2 regions of the Anoxybacillus sp. TBDG-1 genome follow, and region 2 is predicted to be linked to the other one. Evidence: predicted binding sites of a transcription regulator. Region 2 holds the regulator's gene; the other holds the start of a gene.
The links. The regulator LexA, encoded in region 2, represses DNA repair genes until DNA is damaged. The targets are predictions, from matches to a motif close to CGAACATATGTTCG.
Positions count from the first base shown of each region.

Region 1: the regulator LexA is predicted to act here: its motif matches at 4,643-4,656, upstream of uvrB (excinuclease ABC subunit UvrB).

Region 1 is NZ_JBTZSY010000023.1:1,619-13,235, reverse strand. Features, by position in the region: gene uvrA (excinuclease ABC subunit UvrA) at 1-2,599, opposite strand, end outside; gene uvrB (excinuclease ABC subunit UvrB) at 2,603-4,576, opposite strand; gene ACYQY7_RS08370 (CsbA family protein) at 4,685-4,909, opposite strand; gene ACYQY7_RS08365 (PDZ domain-containing protein) at 4,912-6,078, opposite strand; gene ACYQY7_RS08360 (MerR family transcriptional regulator) at 6,257-6,682, shown strand; gene ACYQY7_RS08355 (S41 family peptidase) at 6,722-8,158, opposite strand; gene ACYQY7_RS08350 (murein hydrolase activator EnvC family protein) at 8,334-9,596, opposite strand; gene ftsX (permease-like cell division protein FtsX) at 9,616-10,509, opposite strand; gene ftsE (cell division ATP-binding protein FtsE) at 10,499-11,185, opposite strand; gene cccB (cytochrome c551) at 11,347-11,617, opposite strand, start outside.
Region 2 is NZ_JBTZSY010000009.1:15,642-34,767, forward strand. Features, by position in the region: gene ACYQY7_RS04260 (secondary thiamine-phosphate synthase enzyme YjbQ) at 1-167, opposite strand, end outside; gene ACYQY7_RS04265 (hypothetical protein) at 292-540, opposite strand; gene cspD (cold-shock protein CspD) at 791-991, shown strand; gene ACYQY7_RS04275 (DUF2564 family protein) at 1,104-1,382, shown strand; gene ACYQY7_RS04280 (zinc-finger domain-containing protein) at 1,416-1,604, opposite strand; gene ACYQY7_RS04285 (ribonuclease H family protein) at 1,601-2,251, opposite strand; gene ACYQY7_RS04290 (queuosine precursor transporter) at 2,373-3,056, shown strand; gene ACYQY7_RS04295 (DMT family transporter) at 3,117-4,013, shown strand; gene ACYQY7_RS04300 (divergent PAP2 family protein) at 4,008-4,478, opposite strand; gene ACYQY7_RS04305 (Small acid-soluble spore protein) at 4,543-4,674, shown strand; gene acnA (aconitate hydratase AcnA) at 4,699-7,407, opposite strand; gene sspO (small acid-soluble spore protein O) at 7,578-7,727, shown strand; gene ACYQY7_RS04320 (hypothetical protein) at 7,745-8,005, opposite strand; gene ACYQY7_RS04325 (small acid-soluble spore protein P) at 8,112-8,255, shown strand; gene ACYQY7_RS04330 (DUF2621 domain-containing protein) at 8,334-8,771, shown strand; gene ACYQY7_RS04335 (CcdC family protein) at 8,787-9,254, opposite strand; gene ACYQY7_RS04340 (response regulator) at 9,276-9,635, opposite strand; gene ACYQY7_RS04345 (cytochrome c biogenesis CcdA family protein) at 9,662-10,366, opposite strand; gene ACYQY7_RS04350 (YneF family protein) at 10,481-10,693, opposite strand; gene tkt (transketolase) at 10,813-12,816, opposite strand; gene ACYQY7_RS04360 (DUF896 domain-containing protein) at 12,963-13,193, opposite strand; gene ACYQY7_RS04365 (YneB family resolvase-like protein) at 13,200-13,895, opposite strand; gene yneA (cell division suppressor protein YneA) at 13,911-14,213, opposite strand; gene lexA (transcriptional repressor LexA) at 14,361-14,978, shown strand; gene glnA (type I glutamate--ammonia ligase) at 15,025-16,359, opposite strand; gene ACYQY7_RS04385 (MerR family transcriptional regulator) at 16,414-16,818, opposite strand; gene ACYQY7_RS04390 (methionine gamma-lyase family protein) at 16,919-18,187, opposite strand; gene hflX (GTPase HflX) at 18,201-19,126, opposite strand, start outside.

The DNA.
Region 1 (11,617 bases), on a different contig from region 2:
AACGGGCAATATCATCCACATGCAAGCCCGTTGTCGGTTCGTCCAAAATGTATAACGTTCTTCCTGTTGATCGGCGATGCAATTCGGATGCTAACTTTACCCGTTGCGCCTCTCCGCCTGAAAGCGTCGTAGCTGGCTGTCCGAGCTGCATATAACCGAGCCCGACATCGTATAACGTTTGCAATTTCCGTTTAATTTTCGGAATGTTTTCAAAAAACGTGAGCGCTTCTTCTACTGTCATATCGAGCACTTCAGCGATATTTTTATCTTTATATTTCACCTCCAACGTTTCGCGGTTGTACCGTTTACCGTGACACACTTCACAAGGAACGTATACGTCAGGCAAAAAGTGCATTTCAATTTTAATAATTCCATCTCCGCGGCATGCTTCACAACGACCGCCTTTGACGTTAAAACTAAACCGTCCTTTTTGATACCCGCGCATTTTCGCTTCGTTCGTCGTCGCAAATAAATCGCGAATATCGTCAAATACGCCTGTATATGTCGCAGGATTCGAGCGTGGGGTTCGACCGATTGGCGACTGGTCGATGTCAATCACTTTATCTAAATAATGAATACCACGAATGTCCGTATGCTCTCCTGGCTTTACTTTTGCGTGATGTAGCTTCTGTGCTAACGCTTTATGCAAAATTTCATTAATGAGCGTACTTTTTCCTGAGCCGGATACGCCTGTCACCGCAACAAACAATCCGAGCGGAATGCGAACATCGACGTTTTTCAAGTTGTTTTCGCGCGCCCCAATGACTTCAAGCCAACGACCGTCTGGCGTTCTTCGTTCAACAGGAAGCGGAATGAATTTTTTCCCCGATAAATATTGACCGGTTAACGAATGTGGATCGTTCATCACTTGCTCAGGTGTGCCTGCGGATACTACTTGCCCGCCGTGCGCCCCTGCTCCCGGTCCGATGTCAATTAAATAATCTGCCGCAAGCATCGTATCTTCATCGTGCTCCACGACAATGAGCGTGTTCCCTAAGTCACGCATGTTTTGCAACGTCGCAATTAACCGATCGTTATCGCGCTGATGAAGCCCAATAGACGGTTCGTCTAACACGTATAATACACCCGTTAAGCGCGATCCGATTTGCGTTGCTAGGCGAATGCGTTGCGCCTCTCCACCTGAAAGCGTTCCTGCCGCGCGGTTTAACGTTAAATAATCGAGCCCAACATTTTTTAAAAAGCCAAGTCGTTCAACAATTTCACGTAAAATTAAATGAGCGATTTTTTGTTCTTTTTCCGTTAGCTGGAGCGTTTCAAAAAACGTAAGCGCCTCGTTGACCGACATCGCCGTCACTTCGCCAATATGTTTGCCACCGACGAAAACAGCTAAACTTTCTTTTTTCAATCGGTTGCCATGACACGTCGGACACGGCTGTTCAGTCATATATTTTTCCATTTGTTCACGTACGTAATCGGACGTCGTTTCACGATAACGACGTTCGACGTTGCGAACGACACCTTCAAATTCCACATACGTTTCGCGCACGTGACCAAAATCGTTTTCATAGCGGAAATATATTTTTTCCCCGTTTGATCCGTACAATAAGAGATCGAGCTGCTGTTTCGGCAATTGTTTAACAGGCACATCCATATCAATGCCGTAATGGCGGCATACCGTTTCTAACAATTGCGGATAATATTGCGAGCTTTGCGGTTCCCATGGCGCGAGCGCATGTTCACGAAGCGTCAACTCTTTATTAGGAATGACTAAATCGAGATCCACTTCAAGCTTTGCCCCTAATCCGTCACATGATGGACATGCGCCGTACGGGCTGTTAAATGAAAATAGGCGCGGCTCTAGTTCGCCAATCGAAAAGCCGCAATGCGGACAAGCATGATGTTCACTAAACAACAATTCTTCTTGTCCAATCACATCGACGAGCACTTTGCCGTCAGCGAGCTTTAAAGCTGTTTCAAGCGAATCGGCAAGGCGTGATTGAATACCTTCTTTCATGATGATGCGATCAATGACGATTTCAATGGAATGTTTTTTATTTTTTTCAAGCACGATGTCTTCGGATACATCGCGCAATTCCCCGTCAACTCGCACGCGCACGTACCCTTGTTTTTTAATCTCCTCCAACGTTTTTACATGCGTCCCTTTTCGCCCGGAGACGATTGGGGCTAAAATTTGCATTTTCGTCCGTTCGGGATATTGCATTAAATGGTCAACCATTTGTTCAATCGTTTGCGATGTAATTTCAATATGATGTATCGGACAAATAGGTCGACCAATACGCGCAAACAGTAAGCGCAAATAATCGTAAATTTCCGTCACTGTTCCGACTGTTGATCGCGGGTTCCGGCTCGTCGTTTTTTGGTCAATCGAAATGGCGGGCGACAACCCTTCAATCGAATCGACATCAGGCTTATCCATTTGTCCTAAAAATTGACGCGCGTATGCCGACAGCGATTCGACATATCGACGCTGTCCCTCTGCATAAATCGTGTCAAATGCAAGTGACGATTTTCCTGAACCAGACAAACCGGTAAGCACAACGAGTTTGTTGCGCGGAATAACGACGTCAATATTTTTTAAATTGTGCGCTCGTGCACCTTTGACGACAATATGATCCATCGTTTACACCTCAGCTTTCAATTCTAAAATGAGATCCCGCAGTTCGGCAGCACGTTCAAAATGAAGAGCTTTTGCTGCTTCTTTCATTTCGTGTTCAAGTTGGGCAATGAGTGCGATACGCTCTTCTTTTGATAAATGACGAACATCTTTCGTTTCATACGTTTCTTTTTCTTCCGCAGCAAATGTGGCACGAATGACATCGGGAATGTCTTTTTGAATCGTTTTTGGCACGATGCCATGCTCACGGTTATATGCTTCTTGAATGGCGCGTCGCCGCTTCGTTTCATTGATCGCAATTTCCATTGATTTCGTGATCGTATCGGCATACATAATAACGTGACCGTTCGCGTTGCGCGCTGCTCGCCCAATCGTTTGGATGAGTGAACGTTCAGAACGTAAAAACCCTTCTTTATCAGCATCTAAAATCGCCACAAGCGACACTTCTGGAATATCGAGCCCTTCCCGCAATAAGTTAATGCCGACGAGCACATCGTACTTGCCTAATCGTAAATCGCGAATAATTTCAATTCGTTCTAGCGTCTTAATTTCCGAATGCAAATACGCCACTTGAATGCCGATATCTTTTAAATAATCGGTTAAATCTTCCGCCATTTTTTTCGTCAACGTCGTCACAAGCGTGCGTTCTTTGCGAGCAATGCGCTTTTGAATTTCATCAACTAAATCGTCAATTTGCCCGCGAATTGGGCGAACGTCAATCGTCGGGTCAAGAAGACCGGTCGGACGAATAATTTGCTCGACGACTTCTGGACAATGCTCTAATTCGTACGGCCCTGGGGTGGCGGATACGTAAATGACTTGATTTATTTTTTGTTCAAACTCCTCAAACATCAACGGTCGGTTATCAAGTGCCGACGGCAAACGGAAACCATGTTCAACAAGCACTTCTTTTCTCGCTTTGTCACCGTTATACATGCCGCGAATTTGCGGCAACGTCACATGTGATTCGTCAATGACAATTAAAAAGTCGTCAGGAAAATAATCTAGTAATGTATAAGGCGTTGAGCCTGGTGGACGCAATGTTAAATGACGTGAATAATTTTCAATGCCTGAACAAAAGCCCATTTCCTTCATCATTTCGATATCGTAGCGCGTCCGTTGCTCTAATCGTTGCGCTTCAAGCAATTTTCCTTGTTCACGCAGCTCGCGAAGCCGCTCTTCTAATTCTTTTTCAATATTTTCAATCGCCAGCTTCATTTTTTCTTCGCGCGTGACGAAGTGCGATGCTGGGAAAATCGCCACATGTTCTCGCTCTGCCATCACATGTCCTGTGAGTGCATCCACTTCGCGAATGCGCTCAATTTCATCACCAAAAAACTCAATGCGAATACAATGTTCATCTCGTGAGGCTGGGAAAATTTCGACGACATCTCCACGCACTCGAAACGTTCCGCGGCGAAAATCAATATCGTTTCGTTCATATTGAATGTCGACAAGCCGGCGAAGCAAATGATCGCGCTCGATTTCCATGCCGACGCGAAGCGAAACGACAAGTTCGCGATATTCTTCTGGCGAACCTAAACCGTAAATACACGACACGCTTGCGATAATAATGACGTCGCGTCGTTCAAATAGCGCAGACGTTGCGGAATGGCGCAATTTATCAATTTCGTCGTTGATGCTCGCATCTTTTTCAATGTACGTATCTGTTTGCGGAACGTACGCTTCCGGCTGATAATAATCGTAATAACTGACAAAATATTCGACCGCGTTTTGTGGAAAAAACTGTTTGAACTCGCTATATAACTGCCCTGCTAGCGTTTTATTATGAGCGATCACTAACGTCGGTTTATTCACTTGTTGAATGACGTTTGAAATCGTAAACGTTTTCCCCGTTCCTGTTGCTCCAAGCAACGTTTGATGCTTTTTTCCTTGCTGAATGCCTTCGACAAGCTTCGCAATCGCTTTCGGCTGATCGCCCTGCGGCTTATAGGCGGATACTAGTTGAAATGTGCTCACAACGGTCCCTCCACTTCATTTCTACTTGATATTGTACCATACAAATGAAACGAAAAGCGAAAAATACGAACAAATATTCTATGAAAAAACCTGCCCAGTTGGACAGGTTTACGATTGTTTTTGTTTCTCTACCATTTGTTTCGCATATAAAAATCCGACAATAAGCGATGCTAAATCAGCGACAATTTCATACAACTGGTCGGTATATCCTTTTACATATGATGCCACTAACAACGCGACAGTAAGCAATGTACCGACATAATGGTTATACGTCACTCTCGTAAATAAAATAACTAACAACGCTGGTACAATTAATGCTAATACAAACCACATAGCTATCCCTCATCTCTTACGAATAACAGCCCGAGTTCGTGATGTTCTCCTTCAAATAAAGCCGTTTGCGCAAAGCGAACTTCCCCGCTCTCGTTTAATACTTCTAGCTTACAAAACGCCCGATTTTGCTGCAACGCTGCATAAAATTCCTCTTCTGTTGCGACAGATGTGCCGTTTACCTTCACAATCACTTCGCCAACAGAAAGCGCCATTTTATGCGCTGGCGTATTCGGCAACACCCCTAAAATGACAAGACCGCTCATTCGCTTCGTAAAATATGGTGGAAATTTTTGTTCATATAACTTAGCGGATAAAGCGATCCATTCTCTCCATAAAATAGCTACTACTGCAGCAACGATCGCGAGCGGCTTCACCCAGTAGCTACCGATCGCCAATAAACTGACGACACACGCTAACCAACCGATGCGCTTTGCCGTCCATTTCGCTAAATAAATAGGCATTCCTGTTTGCACACGTTGGGAAAACCCAAGTAAAAACGGGACGAGAACGAACGAATACGTCTCACCGCCTGAAATGATCGGCCACCATACCGCAAACGATTGCACGCCATCCCCCGGTACGGGGATAAACAACGGAACAAGCCAAAGCCGCTGAACGAACTGTTCACCGATGACAAGCCCTCGCTTACTCGTCACAAGACGAGGAGAACTTAACTCTGCTCCTTCCCGATGAACGAGCCACATTTCGATAAACAAAAGCAAGCTCATGAGGAGTGCTAAAGCAGTCACGTTCGTTTCTATGATGTTTGGGAAAAAGCGCGCAAAAAACGGTCGTGTCCATTCCATTTGCGCAAAAAAACTAACGGTAAATATGACGATGCTTCCGACATATGCAGCCGACAACAACCGAAGCTGCATAAACAAACTGCATACGATCGTCACCATTGCCCAAAAGACGAGCGTATCATTCGGGAGAACAACCCCAGCCCCAACGGTCACAAGTGAAAAAATGAGCGCGAACCAGCTGCGTGAACGAATAAGTGCAAGCAATTCAAGCGATGGTCGATATATACGCGTATGAAAATCCCGTCTTTCACGTTGCACACGCCACCAGCCAATAAACCACGCAAATATGATCGCATAATATAATAACGGTTGTAACCAAAACGTTCCGAGCGCTTTTAACCACACAAATCCCCATGCTTCCATTTCCATCAACTCCATTTTTTCGGGTCGTCTATTTCTCATTGTAACAAAATTCAAGCGTTTATAGTTGACGAAAATTCACTTTCTTTGCCGAATGGGCACTAGTTTTGTCAACATGCAAGGAGTTTCATAAAAAATGTCTAACTTTTTTCAACATATCATTCGGAAGGAGCGTGGGACAATGGAACTAAAGACGAGCGCGGTTGCGAAACGGCTTGGAGTATCGACAAAGACGGTGCAACGCTGGGTGAAAAAATATAACATTCCATGCACAAAAAATGAAGCAGGGCATTACGTATTTACGAACGAAGCGATCGAACAATTGGAAAAATATAAATTTCTCGGCAGCGATGAAGACGAAAAAGAACAGGCAGAATGGGAAGAAATTGAACAACGATTAAACGAGCTGGAACGAAAAATTGATCAAAAAGCAGATGACGTCGTCTCTTTTCAATTGCTTCAACATCGCCGCGAAATAGAAGAAATGCTTCAATATATTCAACAGCTCGAGCAACGAATTGCTCACCTCGAACACCAACAACAAACGACAATGGTTCATGAGCAGCCAAAACAAAAACGACGCGGTATGATTAGCTTCTTCCTATAAAAGTGTCCCCCTGTCTTCAAAATGAACAGGGGGATTTTTTTATCTCGCAATAAGCTGTAATGCTTTTTTCAATTGTTCGTCGTATCGTTCGTCGCGAACTGCTTCCATCACTTTTGTTTGCAATACATCAGCCGTTTGCTTATCAATTTTCCCTGTCGCTTGTAAGCCGTTTGCTTTTTGGAACGCTTGAACGGCTTGTTCTGTTTGTTTGCTAAAGTAGCCGTCTTCACGCCCTGGATCAAAACCGAGACCTTTTAACATTTGTTGCGCGCTTTTCACTTGTTCGCTATTCATGTCATATGCTAAAGGCTTGTCGATTTGAAGCGGATGAGCATAGAAAAAGTCAGGCTGTTTTACTTTGACATCTGGCTCAATTCCTTTTTGGTGAATCCAGTTTCCATTTGGAGTCAGCCATTTATACAACGTTAATTTAATATGGCTACCGTCATCCATCGGCAACGCTTGTTGAACCGTTCCTTTTCCGAACGTTTTTTCACCGATGAGCATATAGCCGCCTGCCTCTTTTAACGCTGCCGCTAAAATTTCTGATGCTGAAGCACTTCCGTTGTCAATAAGCACGACAATTGGATAATCTTTTTTCTTTGTTGCATTCGAGAAAAAGCGCTGTTTGTCGCCATCGCGTTCTTCAATCTGTACATACGGTTTATCTTTTGGCACAAGCTCTTTCAAAATGTCTTCAACACTTTGCAAGTAGCCGCCCGGATTGCCGCGCACGTCGATGATGAGCCCAGCCATTCCTTTTTTCTCAAATTCAGACAACTTCTTTTTAAAATCTTCGGCCGTTTTTTCTGCAAATGATGTCATTTCAATATAGCCAATTTGTTTCCCGTTTACTTCTTTTATTGACGCATATACTGTTTCAATCGGAATTTCATCGCGAACGACCTCAATCGTTAATACGCCACTTACTCCTGGACGGACGATTTCTAAACGAGCGACTGTTCCTTTTTTTCCACGAATTTTCAATACCGCTTCATATAAATCAAGCCCTTCTAAGCTTTCGCCGTTTACTTTAATAATTTGATCGTTTGGACGAAGCCCAGCTTTTTCAGCAGGCGACCCTTTAAACGGAGCAACGATCGTCACTTTCCCGTCAACCATGCTGACTTCCGCCCCGATTCCTTCAAACGAGGAATCGAGCGACTCGTTAAACCGCTCCGCCGTTTCCTTATCCATATAAACGGAATATGGGTCTTTTAGTGTTGCAATCATTCCTTGAATCGCACCATCAATAAGCTGTGCGTCATCTACGTCTTGAACATATTTTTGTTTAATCATGCTGTATGCCTGTTCAATCTTTTTTAATTCCTCATTCGACGGCTTCTTCGTTGTCGTTGGCATATCGATCGTAATCGTCGATGTCTCAGAAGAAAGCGACTGCATTCCGACATACGTCACGCCCGAGCCGAACAACATCGATAAGATCATGAGTGCTGCGATTGTTTTTTTGTTCATATTGTGCCTCCTCACCCTTCGATACATGAAAGGCATCACACCGTGTGCGATGCCTGTTTGCTTTCATTATATGAATAGCTTGTACTGTTCATAACTTTATGAAGATGTATTTATTTTACACCGAACGTCTGATTTTCTCAACTAATGCGCAAAAGCACAGCAAACAAGCTGTGCTTTAGAATGGAACATATTTTAGAGGGTCTACTGCATTTGATTTCGATGCATTCCAAGGACCGCGATGCAACTCAAAATGCAAGTGCGCACCAAACGAACGACCTGTGTTCCCCATATAGCCGATCATTTGTCCTTTGCTGACGTTTTGTCCTTCGCCAACAAGACGTGATTCTAAATGAGCATATACTGTCGTATATACTTGTCCATCAATGTAATGCATGATAAAAATAACGTTTCCATAGCTTGATGAATAATATGAGCGATACACGTAACCGTCAGCTGCTGCAACGACAGGAACGCTAGCGCCACGTTTGCCAATGTCAATGCCGTAATGGAATTCACCCCAACGAGGTCCAAATGTCGATGTAATTGGACCGTTTGCTGGACGCATAAACGCCCCGTCTGTTACAGGAGGCAAACTTCCCCCATCGCTTTCAGACGAACCGCGGCTCGATAATGAACGTTTCCGTGCTTCTTCTTGCTCTTTTTGACGGCGAATCATTTGTTGCAATTGATTTTTCATCGCCGCTTCTTGTTTTTCAAGCAACTCTTTTTCTTCTTCTAAAGCGAGTTGTTTTTCTTCTTCATGTTTTTGTTCTTCTTTTAACTGCGCCATGAGTTTTTCTTTTGCCACAATTTGTTCATTTAACGTTTGTTTTAGTTTTTGTAGCTCATTGAGCTGTTCTTGTAGGCGAACTAAGTTGTCATTTAATTGTTGCTCTTTTGTTTCTTTCAACGCTTTATCTGCTTCCTGTTCTTTAATAATTTGACGATCCGCCTCAAAAATGGTTGCTACCGCGCTCATTCGATCAATAAAGTCGCTAAAGCTTTTTGCTCCAAGCAATACGTCTAAATAGCTCACGACACCGCCGCTTTCCTGCAATGAGCGGGCACGCTCTTTCAATAATTCATTGCGCTGTTTAATACGAGCTTTGACTTCTTCAATTTCGTTTCTAAGCGCAACAATTTGTTGCTTCGTCTCTTCAATATTTTGTTGTTTCGAACGAATGTTAGCACTCGTTTCCTCTACCGCCAAATCGAGCTTTTTGATTTCCGCATTCACTTTTTCTTGTTCTGCTTTTAGCCGATCAATTTCTTGTTGCGACTGCTCTAACTTGCTTTCAAGCGATGATTGTTTTTGTTGCACGCTTTTAATTTCTTGCTTTTTTTGTTGAATGTCGCGATTTGTTACCGCATATGCAGGCGCAGCAACACTTACAAACAGCATCACGACTGCAACGATCGTTCCCCATCTGTTTCGCACCGTAAATCCCTCTCTCTTTCTATACTTTTAAAAATCGTCTCACTGACATCATGCTTCCCCACATGCCGATGCACGCTCCTAATAAAACGAGCACAGCTGCCAACTGCCATGCAAACGGATAAAATGGGAGAAGTTGAAAAAATGTATCTTTCAACTTTGGATACAATAAATCAAATACGTACGAGTAAGCGGAAAGAACGATAATAATCGGAATGACCGAACCGAAAATGCCAAGCCATAGTCCTTCAAGGAAAAACGGCCAGCGAATAAACCCGTTTGTCGCGCCTACTAATCTCATAATCTCAATTTCGCGACGGCGGGCAAAAATCGTAATTTTAATTGTGTTCGAGATGAGAAACATCGCTGTAAATAACAACCCGATAATAAGCGCTAATCCGACATTGCGAATCGTTTTCGTTGCGGCAAATAGTTTTTCAATTTGCCCTTTTCCGTATTTCACTTTGCCGACAGATGGCATCGGTTCAATTTGTTTTGCAATTTTTTCTGTGTCAAGCGGGTTTTCTGCTTTAACAATGAATACATCGCTTAACGGATTGTCTTGCTCAAATAGACGAAACGATTTCCCATCCTCTCCAAAACTTTCGATCAACTTTTGCAATTCTTCATCTTTGGATGAATACGTTACTTTTTCCACACCAGAAAGAGCTTCAAGCTTGGCTCGAAGCACGTCTTTATCCGCTTCTGTTGCACTTAAATCGACATGTACACGAATTTCGACGTCACGCTCAATTTGCTTCGTTATATGTTGGATATTGAGCATAATGACGAGAAACACTCCAACAAGTAAAAGCGTCACCGTCACCGCACTAATGGACGCAAACGTCATCCAACCGTTCCGTCCGAGACTTTTGAAACTTTCACGAAAATGACGGCGAAGGGTGTTAAGTTTCATAGCCATATTCCCCCTTCACTTCATCGCGCGCAATTTTCCCGCGTTCAATCGCAATCACACGTCTACGAATCGTATTGACGATTTCACGGTTATGCGTTGCCATCACAATCGTTGTTCCACGGTCATTAATGCGTTCAAAAATGTCCATAATCTCCCACGATGTATCAGGATCTAAATTTCCTGTCGGCTCATCAGCAATAACAATTGCTGGATTGTTAACGATCGAGCGCGCAATCGACACACGCTGTTGTTCCCCACCAGATAATTCATCGGGATAAAAGCGCGCTTTATGTTTTAATCTTACTAAGTCAAGCACTTCCATGACGCGCTTGCGAATGTTTTTTGGCGATTCTTCAATCACTTCCAAAGCAAACGCTACGTTTTCATATACCGTTAACTTCGGAAGTAGTTTGAAGTCTTGGAATACAATACCTATATTCCGGCGAAGCAACGGCACTTTGCTATCTTTTATATTCGCTAAATTCACGCCGTTAATCATAATTTTGCCGCTTGTCGGCTTTTCTTCACGATACATCATTTTAATAAACGTCGATTTCCCAGCACCACTCGGACCGACGACATATACAAATTCTCCTTGCTTAATGCGAACAGAAATCCCGTTTAATGCAATGACTCCGTTCGGATATGTTTTATATACATCTTGCATTTCGATCATAAGCAACCACCTAATTATTTCGATGTTTTTCTACATATTCCTGCAAAATTCTTACCTCGTTCATTATATCATCATTTCCGACAGAAAGGGGGCGAATTTTATTTACAGTTATATTTCAAGACTGTTACAAATGAAAAGAGGATGCACATGGACGCATCCTCTTACTTTTTCGCTGCTAGCCATTCAGCTAATTTATCAACATCGTCACCTTGGACTAAGCCACCTGGCATGCCGCCACGACCGTTTGCGATAATATCTTTAATTTCATCTTGTGAATATTTTCCGCCTACTTTATCAAGCGCTGGACCAACGCCGCCTTCTAAGTTTTGTCCGTGGCAGCTTGCACATGACTTTTTGTAAACGGCTTCCGTAGCTGAAGCTGTATCTCCGCCACCGTTTGCTGGTTTTTCGCTCGTGCTATCCCCTCCACCA
Region 2 (19,126 bases):
TCTGGATCAGCATTTTCATTAATCGTAATCCCAGCCGTTGTATGTGGACAATAAACAACGGCAATTCCTTCTTGTATCCCACTCTCTGTAATAAAGGATTGAACAAGTGAAGTAATGTCTACAAACTCATCTCGCCTCGTCGTCCGAATCGTCCATTGTTTTACCATTATACCTTCCCGCCTTTATTCTCATGTGTATACTTAAGATCATACATATTTTCAAAATTTTTTTCTATAAAAAATTCACCCGATGACGATTACAACATAAATAAAGCCCAGATTTTTCTGGACTTTATTCATACACATGATGGGACGGAATAATATAATCCACCGAAATAACAGGCAAATCGTGCTGTTCAACTGAGGCTACAATTAAACCTTGTTTGCTTACAATGCCAAATTGTTCTTTCTGTTGATCAAATGCTGCCTCGCTAAATGCTAAAACCGTTTGATATAGCTTTTCTTGATCGACTTTTTGCTTCCGTACATGATTGCTTAACTTAATGATCACTTCTTTCCCGCAAATGTGACCACGATACATGCCGTTCACTCCCCTTTCTATTCTCCTTACTTTTAATGTTATGCACTTATGGTGAAAATCCTCCTCTTAAAAAATTTTTTGAAAAAATCGCCTTTTTGTCTTGACTCTTCCTCATCATTCGTGTATAGTCTAAGTATCATCTAACTGAATATATGTCCTGCACCGATTGGTTGCTGTGAGTATATTCCGTTATATGAAAAATTTTTTTATTAGCCTGTTCGGCTAAAAGGTATTAGGAGGATTCAGTATTATGCAAAACGGTAAAGTAAAATGGTTTAACAATGAAAAAGGTTACGGATTCATCGAAGTTGAAGGCGGAGATGATGTATTCGTACACTTCACAGCAATCCAAGGTGAAGGCTACAAAACGTTAGAAGAAGGTCAAGCTGTTTCTTTTGAAATCGTTCAAGGAAACCGTGGTCCTCAAGCTGCAAACGTAGTGAAATTATAATCGTCTGAGATGATTCATATATAGCTCGACGGAAAGACCAGCAAACGCTGGTCTTTTTTATTACATACTGTCCTCTTTTCACACAAATACTATAAAACGAGGAGGGATGACGATGACACAAAATCCAAAAAAGCCACATCTTCAGGCTGATAGCGTATTTACGAAAATTGAAGATGCACATTTAGCGGTTGAGTCGGCAAAAAAGATGGTTGCAGCGGCAACGATGAGCTTAGATGAACACGCTTTTGATCATGCAAAACAGGCGATTGAAAACGCGAAAGAAGCGATTACGCGTGCCAAAACAAGCACGCAAAATCCACTGCTTTTACAATGCGAAAAAGAACTAGCAGATGCACACCATCAATTAACCGAAACGATGAATCATATGTAGCAACAAGGTGTCCCATATACTTGGGGCACCTTGTTACGCTTTTTGTTTAACGAGCAACTGACCGTATCGTTGAATTTTTTCTCCTACTGTACACGTTTGAATACAAAACGATTGCGCATACGATTTTCCGCGCTCTTTACGAAACGTTCTCTTTACCAAACAACCTTCGCAATACGTATCAAATAATTCATTTAGCCGAAGCAACACATCTTTTCGATTCATCGTTCACGCTCCAGCTGTATTGTACTTCTAATCATCGTTCCTCGAAGCGCCTGCGTTGCTAACTGATCGGCTTCACTATTTTCTTTTCTACTAATTGGTTCATAAATAGGAGAAATACGAAGCTTCTTCATTTTTTGTTCAATTCGCTCAACCCATCTCCCCTCGTCTGAAAATACAGGCCAATCACTAGATAATTGATGCAATACAACATGCGCATCCCCACGAAATACAACAGACAAATGATGGACACCAAGATGCTCGATTTGTTCGAGTAAAAAATAGAATGCTGCATACTCCGCTTCATTATTGGACTGCAATTCATCTAGCTGCGCATTTGCGCGCATACGAAATGATTTGCCGTTTTGTTTATAATAAATCACAATTCCAACCCCCGCTTTTCTGGACTGACGATCAAACCCACCATCAAAATAAGCAATCACATCATAGGGCTCTGTTTCAATTTCTTTCATTAGCTTGATTAGCTCTTTCTTCGTCCATGCCACACCACGTGTATCATAAAATAAAAGTTGCTTTACTCTCCCTGTTTTCTCTATATCTTCTGCAAAAGATAAAGCCTCCTCCACTTCCATTTCTTTTGATGTCCAAACCATTTCCTTTTTTTTCGGTGTTACATACGTCCACTCCATAAACACCTTCATGTCGCTCACCTTTTCTTTTTGATTTTATTATAACAGTTTAGACAAAAAATGATCTCAATTGTATAATATCCTTTGTGCCTTTATACTTTCATACAAGGGAGGGATCATCTTGTTCAATGAAATACTCGGTCTTTTTTCTGCAATCATTACATTTTCACTTGTATTGCTCATCTATCGTTTCTTTGGTCGCTCAGGTTTATTCGTCTGGATCGGCTTTTCTACTGTTGTCGCTAATTTACAAGTCGTTAAAACGGTTGAATTGCTTGGCATGACAGCTACACTTGGAAACGTCATGTACGGAACCGCCTTTTTAGTGACTGACATTTTAAGTGAAAAATATGGGAAAAAAGAAGCACAAAAAGCGGTATGGCTTGGCTTTTTTACACTTATTTCTCTCACAATCGTCATGCAACTTGCTTTACTATTTAAACCGCATGCCAGCGACTTTGCTCAACCAGCGTTAGAAACCATTTTCGGTTTGTTGCCACGTATCGCACTTGGTAGTTTGCTTGCTTTTTTAATTAGCCAATCACTTGATGTTCACTTGTTTCATTGGTTTAAAAAGAAATTTCCGCATGATTCTCAACTTTGGATTCGCAATAACGGAAGTACGATGATTAGCCAATTGATCGATACGCTCGTTTTCACATCCATTGCATTTCTCGGCGTATTTCCGTTACATGATTGGATGCAAATTTTTATTACAACGTATGTACTAAAATGGATTGTGGCGATGCTAGATACACCTTTTGTATATGTCGCAAAAAAAATAACACCAAAATATATGGAATGATGGTAAAATGTTGTATGAGACTTCGGTCTTATACAACATTTTTTTGTAAAGGAGCGGAATATGAAGTATAAAGCAGATATAAGTTTATTGTTTGTTGCTTTCGTTTGGGGCGCTACGTTTGTCATCGTTCAAAACGCCATTGCTTTTTTGCCCCCGTTGTTATTTAATGGCGTACGTTTTGCGGTCGCAAGTATATTGCTATGGATTTGGGTATTTATCTTTGAACGAAAGCCGCTAGATAAGCAACTTATACGCGCTGGATTTATTCTTGGCATTTGGTTATGTCTTGGATATGCTTTTCAAACAGTCGGCTTATTGTACACTACTTCATCAAAAGCGGGATTCATTACTGGATTAAATGTTGTTCTCGTCCCTTTTCTTTCATTTATGATTTTAAAACAAAAACCTTCACTTAATGCTGTCATTGGAAGTGTATTAGCTGCATGTGGGCTATATTTCTTGACTGTAAGCGGAGATATGTCAATGAACAAAGGTGATCTCTTCGTCTTTTTATGTGCGATTGCTTTTGCATTACATATCGTTTCAACAAGCATTTATGCGACAAAATTTTCAGCCGTCCTACTAACAACCGTTCAAGTTCAGACCGTATCTATTATTTGTTTTATATGTTCATATTTGTTCGAAGATTGGTCCGTTGTTCCGCTCTCCATTTTTTTGAAATTTGATGTATGGGTCGCTTTACTTATTACCGCACTATTCGCAACAACAATTGCTTTCTTTATTCAAACGCATTTCCAACAATATACATCTCCAACGCGTGTTGCTTTAATTTTTGCTCTCGAACCTGTTTTTGCTGCTTTGACTGCGTATATATGGAATGATGAGCGTCTTCAACAGGCCGCTTTATTCGGAGCTGCACTCATTTTATTAGGGATGGTTTTGTCTGAACTCCCTCAACATATATGGCAAAGAAAAAAGAGCGCTCGCCTCTCATAGCGAGCGCTTCCATCTACTTATTACATAAGATAATCCCCCTGTGGCGATACCAAGAAACGCCCCACCAATGACTTCAATTGGTTGATGACCGAGACGCTCGCGCAACAACTCTTCTTTTTGATCTAGCTTTCCATCATCTTGAGCACCTTTTAATCGCTCAATCTCTTCAGTTAATTCGTTCACACGAATAGCTAGCTCTCCTGCTTGATGGCGCACTCCTTGAGCATCGTACATAACAATTAACCCAAAAATAGTTGCAAGAGCAAAATCTATGCTATGCACTCCCCGCTTTAATGCAATATACGTAGCTAGTGAAGCTACTCCTGCAGAATGTGAACTTGGCATGCCTCCCGTTTCAAAAAAAAGCGACCAATCCCACTTTTTCGTTTTCCTTTTCGTCAATGGAATTTTTAAAAATTGCGCTAACGCAATTGTACACAATGCTGTTTGAATGGCTCGATTCATATCCTTGCCTCCTTGTATATATTTTTCGAAAAGACGGATACAATATGCACAGGAGGTGGACGTAATGAGCAAAAATAATGGAAGAAATCGCGGCCAAAACGCTCCAAGCGTCAATCCACAAGGATATGATGCTACATTTACACCCGAACCAAAAAGTGCATTAGAAAATGCGGCGAAAAAAACGAACAAAAAATAAAGAAGAGAGGGGTCTGCTCTCTTCTTATCGTTTTAATTTTTCGCGTAATACCATTGGTAAAATACCGCCATGGCGATAGTAGTCAATTTCTACTTCGCTATCGAAACGGACAAGCACCTCAAATTCTTTTTTGTTTCCTTGTTCGTCTGTTGCTGTTACTTTGACGTAGTCGCGCGGTTTGACGTTTTCATCAATATGCACTTCAAATACTTCTTTACCTGTCAATCCAAGCGTTTCCGCATTTTCCCCTTCTTTAAATTGAAGTGGTAACACACCCATCAGCACAAGGTTTGAACGATGAATACGCTCAAAGCTTTCAGCGATGACTGTTTTAATGCCAAGTAAATATGTTCCTTTTGCTGCCCAGTCACGTGAACTTCCCATACCGTAATCTTTTCCTGCAATGACAACAAGACCTGTGCCATCTTGTTTATACTTCATGCAAGCATCGTAAATCGACATGACTTCTCCTGTTGGCCAATATGTCGTATAGCCACCTTCTGTACCTGGTGCAATTTGGTTGCGAATACGAATGTTAGCAAACGTACCTCGCATCATTACTTCATGGTTACCACGTCGAGACCCATACGAGTTAAAGTCTTTTGGATCGACACCTTTAGAAATTAAATATTGTCCTGCTGGTGTATTTACACCGATTGATCCAGCTGGTGAAATGTGGTCTGTTGTAACAGAGTCGCCAAACTTACCAACCACTCTCAAACCAGTAAGTGGTTTTACTTCTTCCACTTCTGGCGATAATCCTTCAAAGAATGGTGGATTTTGAATGTACGTTGAATTCCCATCCCACTGATAAAGCGGCTCGTCTGTCGTTTCAATCGCGTTCCAACGCGCGTTATCATCAAATACTCGCTCGTATTCTTTACGGAACAATTCTGGTGTTACCGTTTGTTTTACAACTTCTTTCACTTCTTCGGTAGATGGCCAAATATCGTTAAAGTACACATCATTTCCGTTTTGATCTTTGCCGATCGGCTCATTTAATAAATCAATGTCGACTGTTCCAGCTAGTGCATATGCCACAACAAGCGGCGGTGATGCTAAATAGTTACCTTTGACGAGCGGATGAATGCGCCCTTCAAAGTTTCTGTTACCAGACAATACGCTTGTTACAAGCAAATCGTTTTCTGCAATCGCCTTTTCAAGCTCTGGAGCAAGTGGACCAGAGTTACCGATACATGTCGTACAACCGTAACCGACAATATTAAAACCAATTTGCTCTAGGTAAGGGAGAAGACCTGAATCTTTTAAGTATCCTGTGACGACTTTTGAACCAGGTGCAAGCGATGTCTTTACGTATTTCGGAACTTTCAACCCTTTCTCTACCGCTTTTTTCGCTACTAAACCCGCTCCGATTAACACATATGGGTTAGATGTGTTCGTACAGCTTGTAATCGCCGCAATGGCAATCGCACCTGTTTTCATTTTTACTTCTTCGCCGTTTAACGTTACTGTCATTTCTTTATCAAAATCCGCCTCAGTCAAGCCAAAGCCTTGGTTTCCTTGCGGAGAAACAACAGCTTGACGGAACGATTCTTTCATTTTTGAAAGCGGGATTAAGTCTTGCGGACGTTTTGGTCCAGAAAGATTTGGTTCAATTTCAGATAAGTTAATTTCAACAACATCTGTAAATATAGGCTCTTCGGCATCTGGTATATAGAACAAACCATTCGCTTTACAATATGCTTCAACGACTTGCACATGTTGCTCGTCACGACCTGTTAAACGCAAGTAATCTAACGCCTCCGCATCGACCGGGAAGAAGCCACACGTTGCACCATATTCAGGTGCCATGTTTGCTACTGTGGCACGATCAGCTAATGGCAATGTTGCAACACCTGGGCCGAAAAATTCAACAAACTTACCGACGACGCCTTTTTTGCGAAGCACTTGCGTCACTTTTAGCGCAAGGTCTGTTGCCGTTGTTCCATTTGGCAATTTCCCTGTTAAGCGCACACCAATCACTTCTGGCACTGGGAAGTAAGAAGGTTGTCCAAGCATACCTGCTTCTGCCTCGATACCACCAACACCCCAACCTAATACACCAATGCCGTTAATCATTGTCGTATGGGAATCTGTACCTACAAGTGTATCCGGGAACGCTTCATATTCACCATTTTCCCCTTCAACAACGTGAACAACGTTTGCTAAATACTCTAAGTTTACTTGATGCACGATACCTGTTGCTGGAGGGACAGCACGATAATTGCTAAACGCTTTTTGTGCCCATTTTAAAAACTTGTAGCGTTCTGCATTGCGCTCAAATTCTAAATTCATGTTGTACTCGAGCGCATCTTCTGTTCCAGCTTTATCTACTTGAACAGAGTGGTCAATCACAAGATCAACAGGAATTTCGGGGTTAATTTCGTACGGATCTCCACCGATGTCCGCCATCGCTTTGCGCATAGATGCTAAATCAACAACAGCAGGGACACCTGTAAAGTCTTGCAAAATAACGCGAGACGGTTTAAACGGAACGTCTACATCTTTCAGTTCGCTCGTTCCCCATTTCGCCAAATTTTCAACATGCTCTTTTGTAATGACCCGTCCATCAACTTGACGAAGTACCGATTCAAGAAGCACTTTAATGGAATACGGAAGGCATGATACGTTTCCGATTCCTGCTTCTTCAAGCGCTTGTAAGCGATAGTAATGATATTTTTTTCCGTTTACCTCAAATGTAGAACGAGCTTGAAACACATCATTTTTCACCATTATGTATTACCCCCTTCTAAACAAATCATCTTCTCCCACACCCACAAAATTCCTACGCTTTTATCTTAATACAATGCTCTACATAAGTAAATAATAATTGTTTATAAGTTTCAGATAAATGCATATTTTTTTGCTCTCTTTCCAACAATAGTTGTAGGGGGTGAAAAAAGATGGTAAAAAGAAAAGCAAATCACATCATTCCGGGCATGAATGATGCAAGCGCTCAAGGAAAAGGCACAGGTTACAATGAAGAACTCTCCAATGAACCACTTACTGAAGCTCAAAAACAAAATAATAAAAAACGGAAGAAAAATCAATAATCCCGCTTCAAGCGGGATTATTCATACATGTTGACTTCGTCGACAATTGCTTGCAAATCGTGGCGAAATTGTTCAAGCTGTTTTCGTTGTTTTTCCGAAGCTACTTCAAGTGCGTTATTAATTTGCTCAAACGCTTCATTTACCTCTTGTTTTAAATGGTGCAATTGACTTCCATAATCTGCATCGCTTTTTACAAGATGATCATACCATTCTTTTGCTTCCATTGTTCCTTGTTGGGCAGCTTCAAACGCTTGTTGCTTATTTTTATGATAAGGCATGTGATTCACTTCCTCCCTTTTTAATATTATCGTGCCTATTCACGGACGAAATATGCATAAATACCGTTTATCATGCCATCATATGAAAGGAAAGGAGTGTGTCCGCATGAACAAAAATACAAGCAAAGATATGCGCAAAAATGCCCCAAAAGGAGATAACCCGGGACAACCAGAGCCACTTAGTGGTTCAAAAAAAGTAAAAAATCAGAATCATACCCGTCAAAAGCATAACTCAAGTCACGATATGTAAAAGAGCTGACGCCATTGTCAGCTCTTTTACTTGATTCCGTTATTATTTTTTTACATAATAAACGTTGAGGTGGAATGTATGCTAACAGGTTGGTTTTTATGGTTTATTTTATTCTGGGTCGTTTTTCTTCTCGTTATGATGTCGATCGGTGGGTTTTTTATGTTTCGAAAATTTTTAAAACGCTTACCAAAAGAAGATGGAAAATCCGAATTAGACTGGCAAGAGTATTACATTGAACAAACGCGTCATCTATGGTCTGAAAAAGAAAAAGAGTTACTTGAAGATTTAGTTCGTCCTGTTCCCGAGCTGTTTCGTGATGTAGCTCGTCAAAAAATTGCTGGCAAAATTGGAGAGTTAGCGTTACAAGAGAAAGCGAATCGAATTACGGAAGATTTAGTTGTCCGTGGCTATATTCTCGCCACACCAAAACGAGATCATAAATTTTTAATGAAAGCACTACGAGAAAAACAAATTGATTTTACAAAATACGAACATTTACTAGCCAAAAAAAGCTAATCGCCTGTTTGCGGGTTAGCTTTTTTCTTTTATTTCGCGTTGAAGTCGACGATACGATGCATACATCGCTACGCGCCACGGAACGATCATCGAGAAGGCTAAAATCCAAAACATTCCCGCGAGTTCTCCGTACTCAATGGTGCGACTTAAATATGTTTTTAGAGCTAGACGCAATACAATTAAACCAGCAAAAATAAAAACGAACGCTTTTGAGCGTTGTAAGTAAATGTCGTTGCCTCGAGCTTCAAACGAAGACGTTTTAATTAACAAAATAGAAAAAAGCGCTCCAACAAAAATTGCTTCTACACATTCTAGCGCCGTTACTCGAAACATCGGATGAAGAAACATAAGAGCACCTGTGCTCATAAAAATAGGAGGTAATATAATTTTTTTGGCGTTTGTCGGTTTTTCGGCTGCTTTCATACGAATAAGGAAAACAAATCCAGCCATAAATACCGCAAATACCGAACTCAAAATAGCCAAAGTGAATCTTCCTTTCCCATCTTACTGTAACACACGCCGAATGGCTTCAATCACACGGCTCTCATCAAATGGTTTTACGATAAAATCTAGCGCTCCTGCTTCAATGGCTTCAACGACCATCTTTTGTTGTCCCATTGCTGAACACATAATAATTTTTGCATCCGGATCATGCAATTTAATTTCCTTGACAGCTTCAAGTCCGCTCATCACCGGCATCGTAATATCGAGTGTCACCACGTCTGGCTTTAACTCTATATAGAGCTCAACAGCTTCTCTCCCGTTTTCTGCTTCCCCAATGACTTCATGATTTACTTTTTTTAAAATGTTCGCTAATGTCATGCGCATAAATTTTGCATCATCGACAATTAAAATTCTCGCCATCTTCTTTCCCTCCACACCCTAAGAAACTAGAAACCTGTAAAGCCACCAAATATATTTGTCATATAGATCGTGATTTTCGTCATCCAGTCAAAAAACAATACAACCCCCATACCAATCATGACATATCCACCGACTTTCATTAGCTTAACATGATGTCTTCGAATCCAACCCATTTTTCCAATAAAAAACGATAAAAATAAAAACGGCAAAGCAAAACCAAGTGAATAAGCCGTCATATAAACAACACCTAAACTCGGGTTCGTCGCTGCTAGAGCAATAACCGATACTAAAATCGGACCTGTACACGGAGTCCAACCAGCAGCAAACGCCATACCGATAAGAAAAGAACCAATGTAACCTGATGGACGTTGTTGAAATGATAAACGTCGATCAGTCATTAAAAAGGCGGGCTTAAAGATGCCGATAATAACAAATCCGAAAAATACCATCAATATTGCCCCAATTTGACGAATGAGATCTTGGTATGTATAAAAAAAACGTCCAAGCATAGATGTACCAAAACCAATGGCGATAAAAATAAATGAAAATCCGAGCAAAAAAAATAACGTATGTAACAAACTTCTTTTTTGTAACAATGCATAATCGGATTTTAAATCACTAACAGAAATTCCTGTAATATATGATAAAAAAGCTGGATAAAGTGGTAAGCAGCATGGGGATATAAACGAAAGCACACCTGCCCCAAACGCAATAAGCAGTTGAATGTCCATATGATTGACACTCCATTCTTTCTTCATTTAATTATATTTTATCAAAAAAATACAAATACGAGCAACAGCTTCTTCCTGTGCTAAAAAAGACACTCGTTGCTGAGTGCCTTGCTTTTATTTTAATTGGTTGTTCATTGCTTTCATCATTTGATTAATTTTCTTTTGCGATGGAGTCATACCCATTTGCATCATCATCATTCGAATCATTTGCTCGTTAATCGGTGGATTTTTCTTTAAGTAGTTCATCATTGTTTTACGCGCAATAAAAAATCCGAGGGCAACGCCAGCAGCAAGCGCTACAATGCCTACTAAAATCATTTCCCACATATTTTTTCCTCCTTCATGTTGTCTACATTACACTATACTAAACAATAACGGTTTGTACAATATGTTCAGTAAAAAATCTTTATTCGATAATAAAACGGGGAGATGTGCTCCCCGTTTTATTATTTGTCTAATAATGCTTTGACTCGCGCCACAACGTTTTCCACTGTAAATCCATATTCTTGCATAATTTTTTCTCCAGGTGCAGAAGCCCCGAAGCGATCGATAGCTAAAATATCACCTTCATCACCTGTATAGCGCTCCCAACCGAGAGATGAGCCCATTTCAATAGCAAGACGTTTTTTCACATGCTTTGGAATGACACTATCCTTATATTGCGCTGGTTGTGCTTCAAAACGATCCCATGAAGGCATGCTTACAACAGAAACGTGAATACCTTCATTCGCTAACGCTTTTTGTGCTTCTACCGCTAAGCTTACTTCTGAACCAGATGCAAGCAATAATGCTTGTACTTCCTCTTGCGCTTCAGAAACAACGTACGCTCCTTTTTTCACTCCTTCATACGCACGTTCCGCTGTCGTTGCTAGCGTAGGAAGATTTTGACGCGTCAACACAAGCGCCGTCGGACGATCTGTGGATTCTACAGCTAATCGCCATGCAGCTGCTGTTTCATTTGCATCTGCTGGACGAATGACACATACATTCGGCATCGCTCTTAATGAAGCAAGTTGTTCAATTGGTTCGTGCGTTGGACCATCTTCACCAACCGCAATGCTGTCATGTGTAAATACATATGTGACAGGTAATCCCATAAGCGCAGCAAGCCGAATTGCCGGACGTAAGTAATCCGAAAAGACGAAGAACGTACCACCGTACACTTTTACACCGCCGTGGAGCGCCATACCATTTAACGCTGCGCCCATCGCAAATTCACGTACACCAAACCAAATGTTACGACCTCCGTAACTTCCAGGTAAGAAGTCCCCTGCTCCTTTAATCAACGTTTTATTTGAACCTGCTAAGTCTGCGGATCCACCTAAAAATTGTGGCACGACTTTCGCAATTGCATTCAATACTTCTCCAGAAGAAGCACGTGTCGCTAGACTCTTTCCTTCTGCATATATCGGTAACGCTTTTTCCCAACCTTCAGGAAGTTTACCGTCAATCGCCATTTTTAATTGTTTTGCTAAATCTGGGTATGCCTTTTCATATTCAGTAAATAAAGCATTCCACTCTGCTTCTTTTTTCTCCCCGGCTTCTTTTACTACTTTTTCAAAATGAGCGTACACTTCGTCTGGAACGTGAAAATCTTCTTCAAACGTCCATTTATACGCTTGTTTTGTTAGTTTAATTTCATCTTTCCCAAGCGGAGCACCATGTACATCTGCTGTTCCTGCTTTGTTTGGTGAACCGTAACCGATTGTTGTTTTCACTTCAATTAATGTCGGGCGTTCTAAATCTCTTTGAGCTTCAGCAATAGCTCGAGCAATCTCCTCGATGTTATTACCATCTTCTACACGAATATATTGCCACCCGTACGCTTTGAAACGCTGTTCTACACTTTCTGAAAACGAAAGATTTAATTCGCCATCTAGCGAAATATCATTTGAATCATAAAGGACGATGAGGCGACCGAGTTTTAAGTGACCAGCTAACGAAGCAGCTTCTGCAGAAACCCCTTCCATTAAGTCACCGTCACCGCAAATGGCATATGTAAAGTGATTGACGATTTCGAATTTATCCTTGTTGTATGTAGCCGCTAAATGCCGCTCTGCCATCGCCATTCCGACAGCCATCGCAATCCCTTGCCCAAGCGGTCCAGTTGTTGCTTCGACACCTGGTGTATGACCGTATTCCGGATGCCCTGGTGTTTTACTTCCCCATTGACGAAACTGTTTAATATCTTCCATCGTGACATCGTAACCGCTTAGGTGGAGCAAGCTATACAATAGCATTGAACCATGTCCTGCTGATAATACAAAGCGATCTCGATTGAACCATTTTGGATTGCGTGGATTATGGTTCATAAACTTCGTCCATAATGTATACGCCATCGGTGCTGCACCCATTGGCATGCCTGGATGACCGGAATTTGCTTTTTCAATCGCATCAATTGACAACGTACGAATGGCTGTAATTGATAATTGTTCGATAGAGTTTGTCATTATCTTCATCCTTTCGTTTGCAAGCATTCTCACCTTTTATGATATAGAAAAGTTCGTAAAATGTACAATGGTTCACAACATTTTTTTTTTGACAAACTGCTGAAAAAAGAGAACATCTACGTAGTATGTTCTCCATGATAAGCGCATTAATGCAAACGTTTTTTCTTACTATCCTTTAATTTTTTTGGTGTGACATCATTGCCATTTGGATCAATAACTTTTACAGCATGCAATGTTTCAATCATCGACGCTCGGAAGGCAGCAATATACTCCGTACGAAGTTGAAGCTGTTCTTGCTTTTCTTCATCTGTAAGACCGCCTACCTTTGCTTTTTTAGCTAGCGCATTAATTCGTGCTATTTTTTCAGAAGATAACATTCAATCTCATTCCTTTGTATTGACATTTTTACTCGTATCATCATACAAAAATTTTTCTTTGTTGGCAAGTTGCTCATATTCTTTGTATCGGCGATGAACGGTCGCTTTTGATACATCATACCCTAGTGAACGGAGCGTAGCCGCAATTTCTGCGAACGTTAAGCGATTTTGACGTAAACGAACAATGTCTTCTATCGGTACGTCTTTCCGATCTCGCCCAGCCTGTTCGCCAACATTTCGCAAATTATTTTCCGGTCGATAGCCGTTTTGAACAGCCCGTTGCATCCCACGTTTAATTTTTAAGTTATGTATTTTTCTTTGATACTCCTCTACAATACTAATGATTTCTAACACCATCGAATCTGCTTCTGACAACTGAAGCTCTCCGCGATGACTAACTGTATACACGCGAATACCTTCTTTTTGTAAACAACGGAGAAGGGCAATTTTTGCATTTCCCCGTCCGAGCCTTGTTTCATCTTGAACGAGAACGACATCAATGCGATGTTGTTTAATTGCATCAAGCAACTCCATAATTCCTACGCGTTCAATGTCATAACCACTTGCTTGTTCTTCAATGATCTTGATAATATTCATTTCATATTCTTGGGCTAACTTTTCAAGCTCCTCTTTTTGTCTTTGTAACGATGTTTCTTGTGTCTGTTTTGTCGTACTTACACGACAATAAATAATTGCGTTCATCCGCCATCCCTTTCCCTATGGTTTGTTAGCAACAAGTTCATTTTCATGATTTGATTTTAACACAGGAATGACGATTTTCTCACCAACGATTAATCGATCATCCAAACGCCCATTCACTTTCATTACCCATTCAATAAATTGCTGGTGCGACAATTGATGCTCGTGCTTGTATTGATCTGCAAGCTCCCATAATGTATCACCTGCTGATACTGTAATCTCAACATATTTTTCTTTATCCACAGATTGTGTTACGTGTAAAAATGCCCATGCAAATAGTACACTAAATAAAACCATCACCACATAATGTACTTTCCCCACACGACCTACCCCCTAGAACATTTGTTTGTATATATAATAACGAGAACCTTTGTTCGTGTCAACTGTTTTTTCGAACTTATGTTTGTATTAACATACAAAATTATGTTATAATACGGACAAAGATTGAAAAGGAAGAGGTGTATAATGATGACGAAATTGTCAAAACGGCAACAACAAATTTTGGACTTTATTAAACAAGAAGTGCGTACAAAAGGGTATCCACCGTCAGTAAGGGAGATTGGCGAAGCGGTCGGTTTAGCCTCGAGCTCTACCGTCCACGGACATTTAGCTCGTTTAGAAAGTAAAGGCTTCATTCGACGTGATCCTACAAAACCTCGAGCTATTGAGATTTTGGACGAGCACGAATCCATCCCGAAAACCAATGTCATCAATGTTCCGATCGTTGGAAAAGTCACAGCTGGACAACCAATTACTGCAATTGAAAACATTGAAGAATATTTCCCTCTTCCAGAACGGTTCGTCTCACCAGATGATCAAGTATTTATGCTGCAAATTGTCGGAGAAAGCATGATTGAAGCCGGTATTTTAGACGGGGACTATGTGATCGTTCGTCAACAACAAACAGCTAATAATGGAGATATCGTTGTAGCAATGACTGAAGATCATGAGGCGACAGTGAAGCGATTTTTTAAAGAAAAAGATTATATCCGTTTGCAACCCGAAAATTCAGCGATGGAACCAATTATTGTTCAAAATGCTATAATTTTAGGAAAAGTCATAGGTGTATATCGTGCGATTCATTAAGAAAAAGGAGAACATAAAAAAGCTAACGGAAAAACCGTTAGCTTTTTTAGTAGAGGCTCATATATTGTTCACGTTCCCATGGATGTACTGCTGTGCGGAACATATCCCATTCAATTTCTTTCGCCTCGACGAAGTGCTCAAATAAATGTTTACCAAGCGCATTAACGACTACTTCATCCGATTTTAAGTTTTGAAGCGCTTCTGCTAATGTTGCAGGCAAGTCAACAATACCTTCTTCTAAGCGTTCCTCCTTTGTCATCACATAAATATTGCGATCGACTGGTGCAGGAGGTGTTAACTTATTTTTAATTCCATCCAATCCAGCTGCCAATAATACAGCCATTGCCAAATATGGGTTTGCCGCAGGGTCTACACTACGCACTTCAATGCGCGTACTCATGCCACGTGACGCCGGGATACGAATAAGTGGACTACGGTTACGTGCAGACCATGCCACATAACAAGGTGCCTCATAGCCTGGAACGAGACGTTTGTATGAGTTCACCGTTGGGTTTGTTACTGCTGTAAAGTTCGGAGCGTGCTTTAATACACCCGCAATAAACTGCAATGCTGTTTCGCTTAGTTGCAATTGACCATTTGGATCAAAAAAGGCATTCTCACCATTTTTAAAGAGCGATAAATTACAATGCATACCTGAACCATTCACACCAAAAAGCGGTTTTGGCATAAATGTCGCATGTAAACCGTGTTTGCGTGCGACTGTTTTTACGACAAGTTTGAATGTTTGAATATCGTCGCACGCTTTTACGGCATTGGCATACTTGAAGTCAATTTCATGTTGCCCTGGTGCAACTTCATGATGGGATGCTTCGATTTCAAATCCCATCTCCTCTAACTCTAGTACAATATCGCGCCGACAGTTTTCTCCTAAATCCGTTGGAGCTAAGTCAAAGTAACCACCATTATCGTTTAACTCTAACGTCGGCTCTCCTTTTTCGTCTAACTTAAATAAGAAAAACTCCGGTTCTGGACCTAAATTAAACTCTGTAAATCCGAGCGCTTCCATCTCTTTTAATACACGTTTTAAGTTATAACGTGGACATCCTTCGAATGGCGTACCATCTGGATTGTAAATATCGCAAATAAAACGCGCCACTTTCCCTTTTTCTGCTGTCCACGGGAAAATCACAAATGTATCTAAATCTGGATACAAATACATATCTGACTCTTCGATGCGAACAAATCCCTCGATCGATGATCCGTCAAACATCATTTTATTATCGAGCGCTTTTTGTAATTGACTAACTGGAATTTCCACGTTTTTAATCGTACCGAGAATGTCTGTAAACTGCAAACGAATGTACTTTACATTCTCTTCCTTAACAATACGAAAAATGTCTTCTTTCGTGTACTTAGCCATACATATTCCTCCCCCAAAATGAAAAAGATTATTTATGTTAAAAAACATAAATTTTTAGTGAAAAAAGCGAGCTATATCTCCTTGACGAAGCGATGCCCGATTAAAACGACCGGCTTGCATCAACTCGGCACGCAACAGTTTGCGCAACTCCGCTTCGGACAAATCTTGTTTCATCACTTTCGGCGCAACAGACGGCGTTGTTTCCGTATGTTGTTGTTGACGCGAAGCAAAAATTTGTTTAATGCCTGCTAAATTAACACCTTGCTCGATTAAATCTTTAATTTCAAGCAAACGATCCACGTCATTAAACGAAAATAATCGGCGATTACCTTCTGTCCGAGCAGGTGAAACAAGACCGTGTTCCTCATAATAGCGAATTTGTCGCGCTGATAAATCTGTTAATTGCATAACGATGCCCATTGGAAATAATGGCATGGAGCGACGAATGTGACTATTCATGTCGACCCCTCCTTACGTAATACGTATTTTCATTTTATTCTATGTCACTTTATATGTCAATAACATGTTATATTTTATCACATATTTTTTCTGGAAGATTTTACAATTGAATCAATTGTTTTTCGAGCAATCGATCAATTGCCATACACACAGCAATTTTTACATGTGAATACGTTAATCCTCCCTGCACATACGCCACATAAGGCGGTCGAATCGGCCCATCAGCTGATAGTTCAATGCTTGCACCTTGTACAAACGTTCCTGCGGCCATAATGACGTCATCTTCATAGCCTGGCATGTAGTTTGGATATGGCGTAAAATGCGAATTGACAGGAGATGCAAATTGAATCGCTTGACAAAACGCGATCATTTGTTCTGCATCGTCAAATTGCACGGACTGAATTAAATCGGTGCGTGCCGCATTCCATGCCGGATACGTATTCATTCCGATTCGTTCAAGCATAGCTGCAGTAAAGACCGCACCTTTTAGCGCTTGACCGACAACATGTGGCGCTAAGAAAAACCCTTGATACATTTCTTGTAAACTGTATAAAGAAGCACCGGCTTCCGCTCCAATTCCCGGTGATGTCATCCGATACGCACACATTTCGATATATTCGCGTTTACCAATGAGATATCCTCCTGTCTTTGCCAGTCCACCACCAGGATTTTTAATAAGCGACCCAGCAATTAAGTCTGCACCAACATGACACGGCTCTTGCTCCTCGACAAATTCTCCATAACAGTTATCGACGAAAACGACAACGTCTTGTTTGATTGCTTTGACAAAATCAATCATCTCTTTTATTTCAGCAATTGTAAATGATGGACGTGGGTCATACCCTTTTGACCGTTGAATACCAATCATTTTCGTTCGATCATTGATCGCTTGTTTTACCGCTGCAAAATCGACTTTACCTTCTGGAGTGAGCGGTACGCTGCTATAGCTGATATGAAACTCTTTTAGCGAACCGATGCCTTTGCCGCGAATACCGACAATTTCTTCAAGCGTATCGTACGGTTTGCCGGTAATATATAATAGTTCATCTCCCGGACGTAACACGCCAAATAAGGCAATTGTAATCGCATGCGTGCCAGAAATAATTTGTGGACGGACGAGCGCTGCTTCCCCACCGAATACATCTGCATACACTTTTTCTAACGTATCGCGCCCGATGTCATCATAGCCATATCCTGTCGACGGAATAAAATGCGCATCGCTTACTTGATGGCGGCGAAAGCTTTGTAATACGCGATATTGATTGGAATCAATGCGCTCATCAATCGCTTGATGAATCGATGCAATTTGTGCTTCAATTTCTTTAACGAGCCTAGCAATTTTCTCTCCATGTGTGAAATGCTGAAACATAACAAAACCCTTTCTATTTACTGTATGTTCTTAGTTGTAACAAAAGTGGATGCTCTGGCAATAGGTAACCGCTACATTCATACATACCACTTTGTTCATTGAAATGAATGTGTCGTACAATTGTTTCTGATTTTAGCTGGGCGAGCAATTTTCCTGCAAACGCTGGAATCGTCACATCGTAACGCTCCATCGCCTCTGTCATCTTTTCTTCAATAAAGTTGCGCAAATTTTGAACATCTTGTTCATGAAACGCACTCACTAACATATAATCGGTCTTCGGGCTTGGTACAAAGCTTGGAAGGACGATGTCACGTTTGTTATATACCGTCGCCATTGGAATGTTTGTCGCTTCCAACTCCTCAAGCAAACGGTAAACGGTTTGTTCATGTTGAATATAGTCCGGATTTGACGAATCAACAATATGTAAAATCAAGTCGGCTTCTTTCACTTCTTCTAGCGTCGAACGAAACGCCGCAACGAGCGTTGTCGGCAAGTCTTGAATAAACCCGACCGTGTCCGTCAAAAGCGTAGTATAGCCACTTGGTAACACCAGTTTCCTTGTGAGCGGATCTAGTGTCGCGAACAATAAATTTTCTTCAAACGCATCCGCGTTCGTGAGCCGGTTAAAAAGCGTTGATTTCCCAGCGTTTGTGTAGCCGACTAGCGCGATTTGAAACACCGCATTTCTCTTTCGTCGTTCGCGATACCGTTCGCGATGTTCAACGACCGCTTTTAGCTGCGCTTTAATTTCGTCGATGCGGCGGCGAATATGACGACGGTCTGTTTCTAGTTTCGTTTCTCCCGGTCCTCTCGTTCCGATTCCACCGCCTAATCGAGAAAGTTCTACACCTTGTCCACTTAAGCGCGGCAAAATATACTGTAACTGGGCAAGCTCGACTTGCAATTTCCCTTCCCTTGAGCGAGCACGGCTTGCGAAAA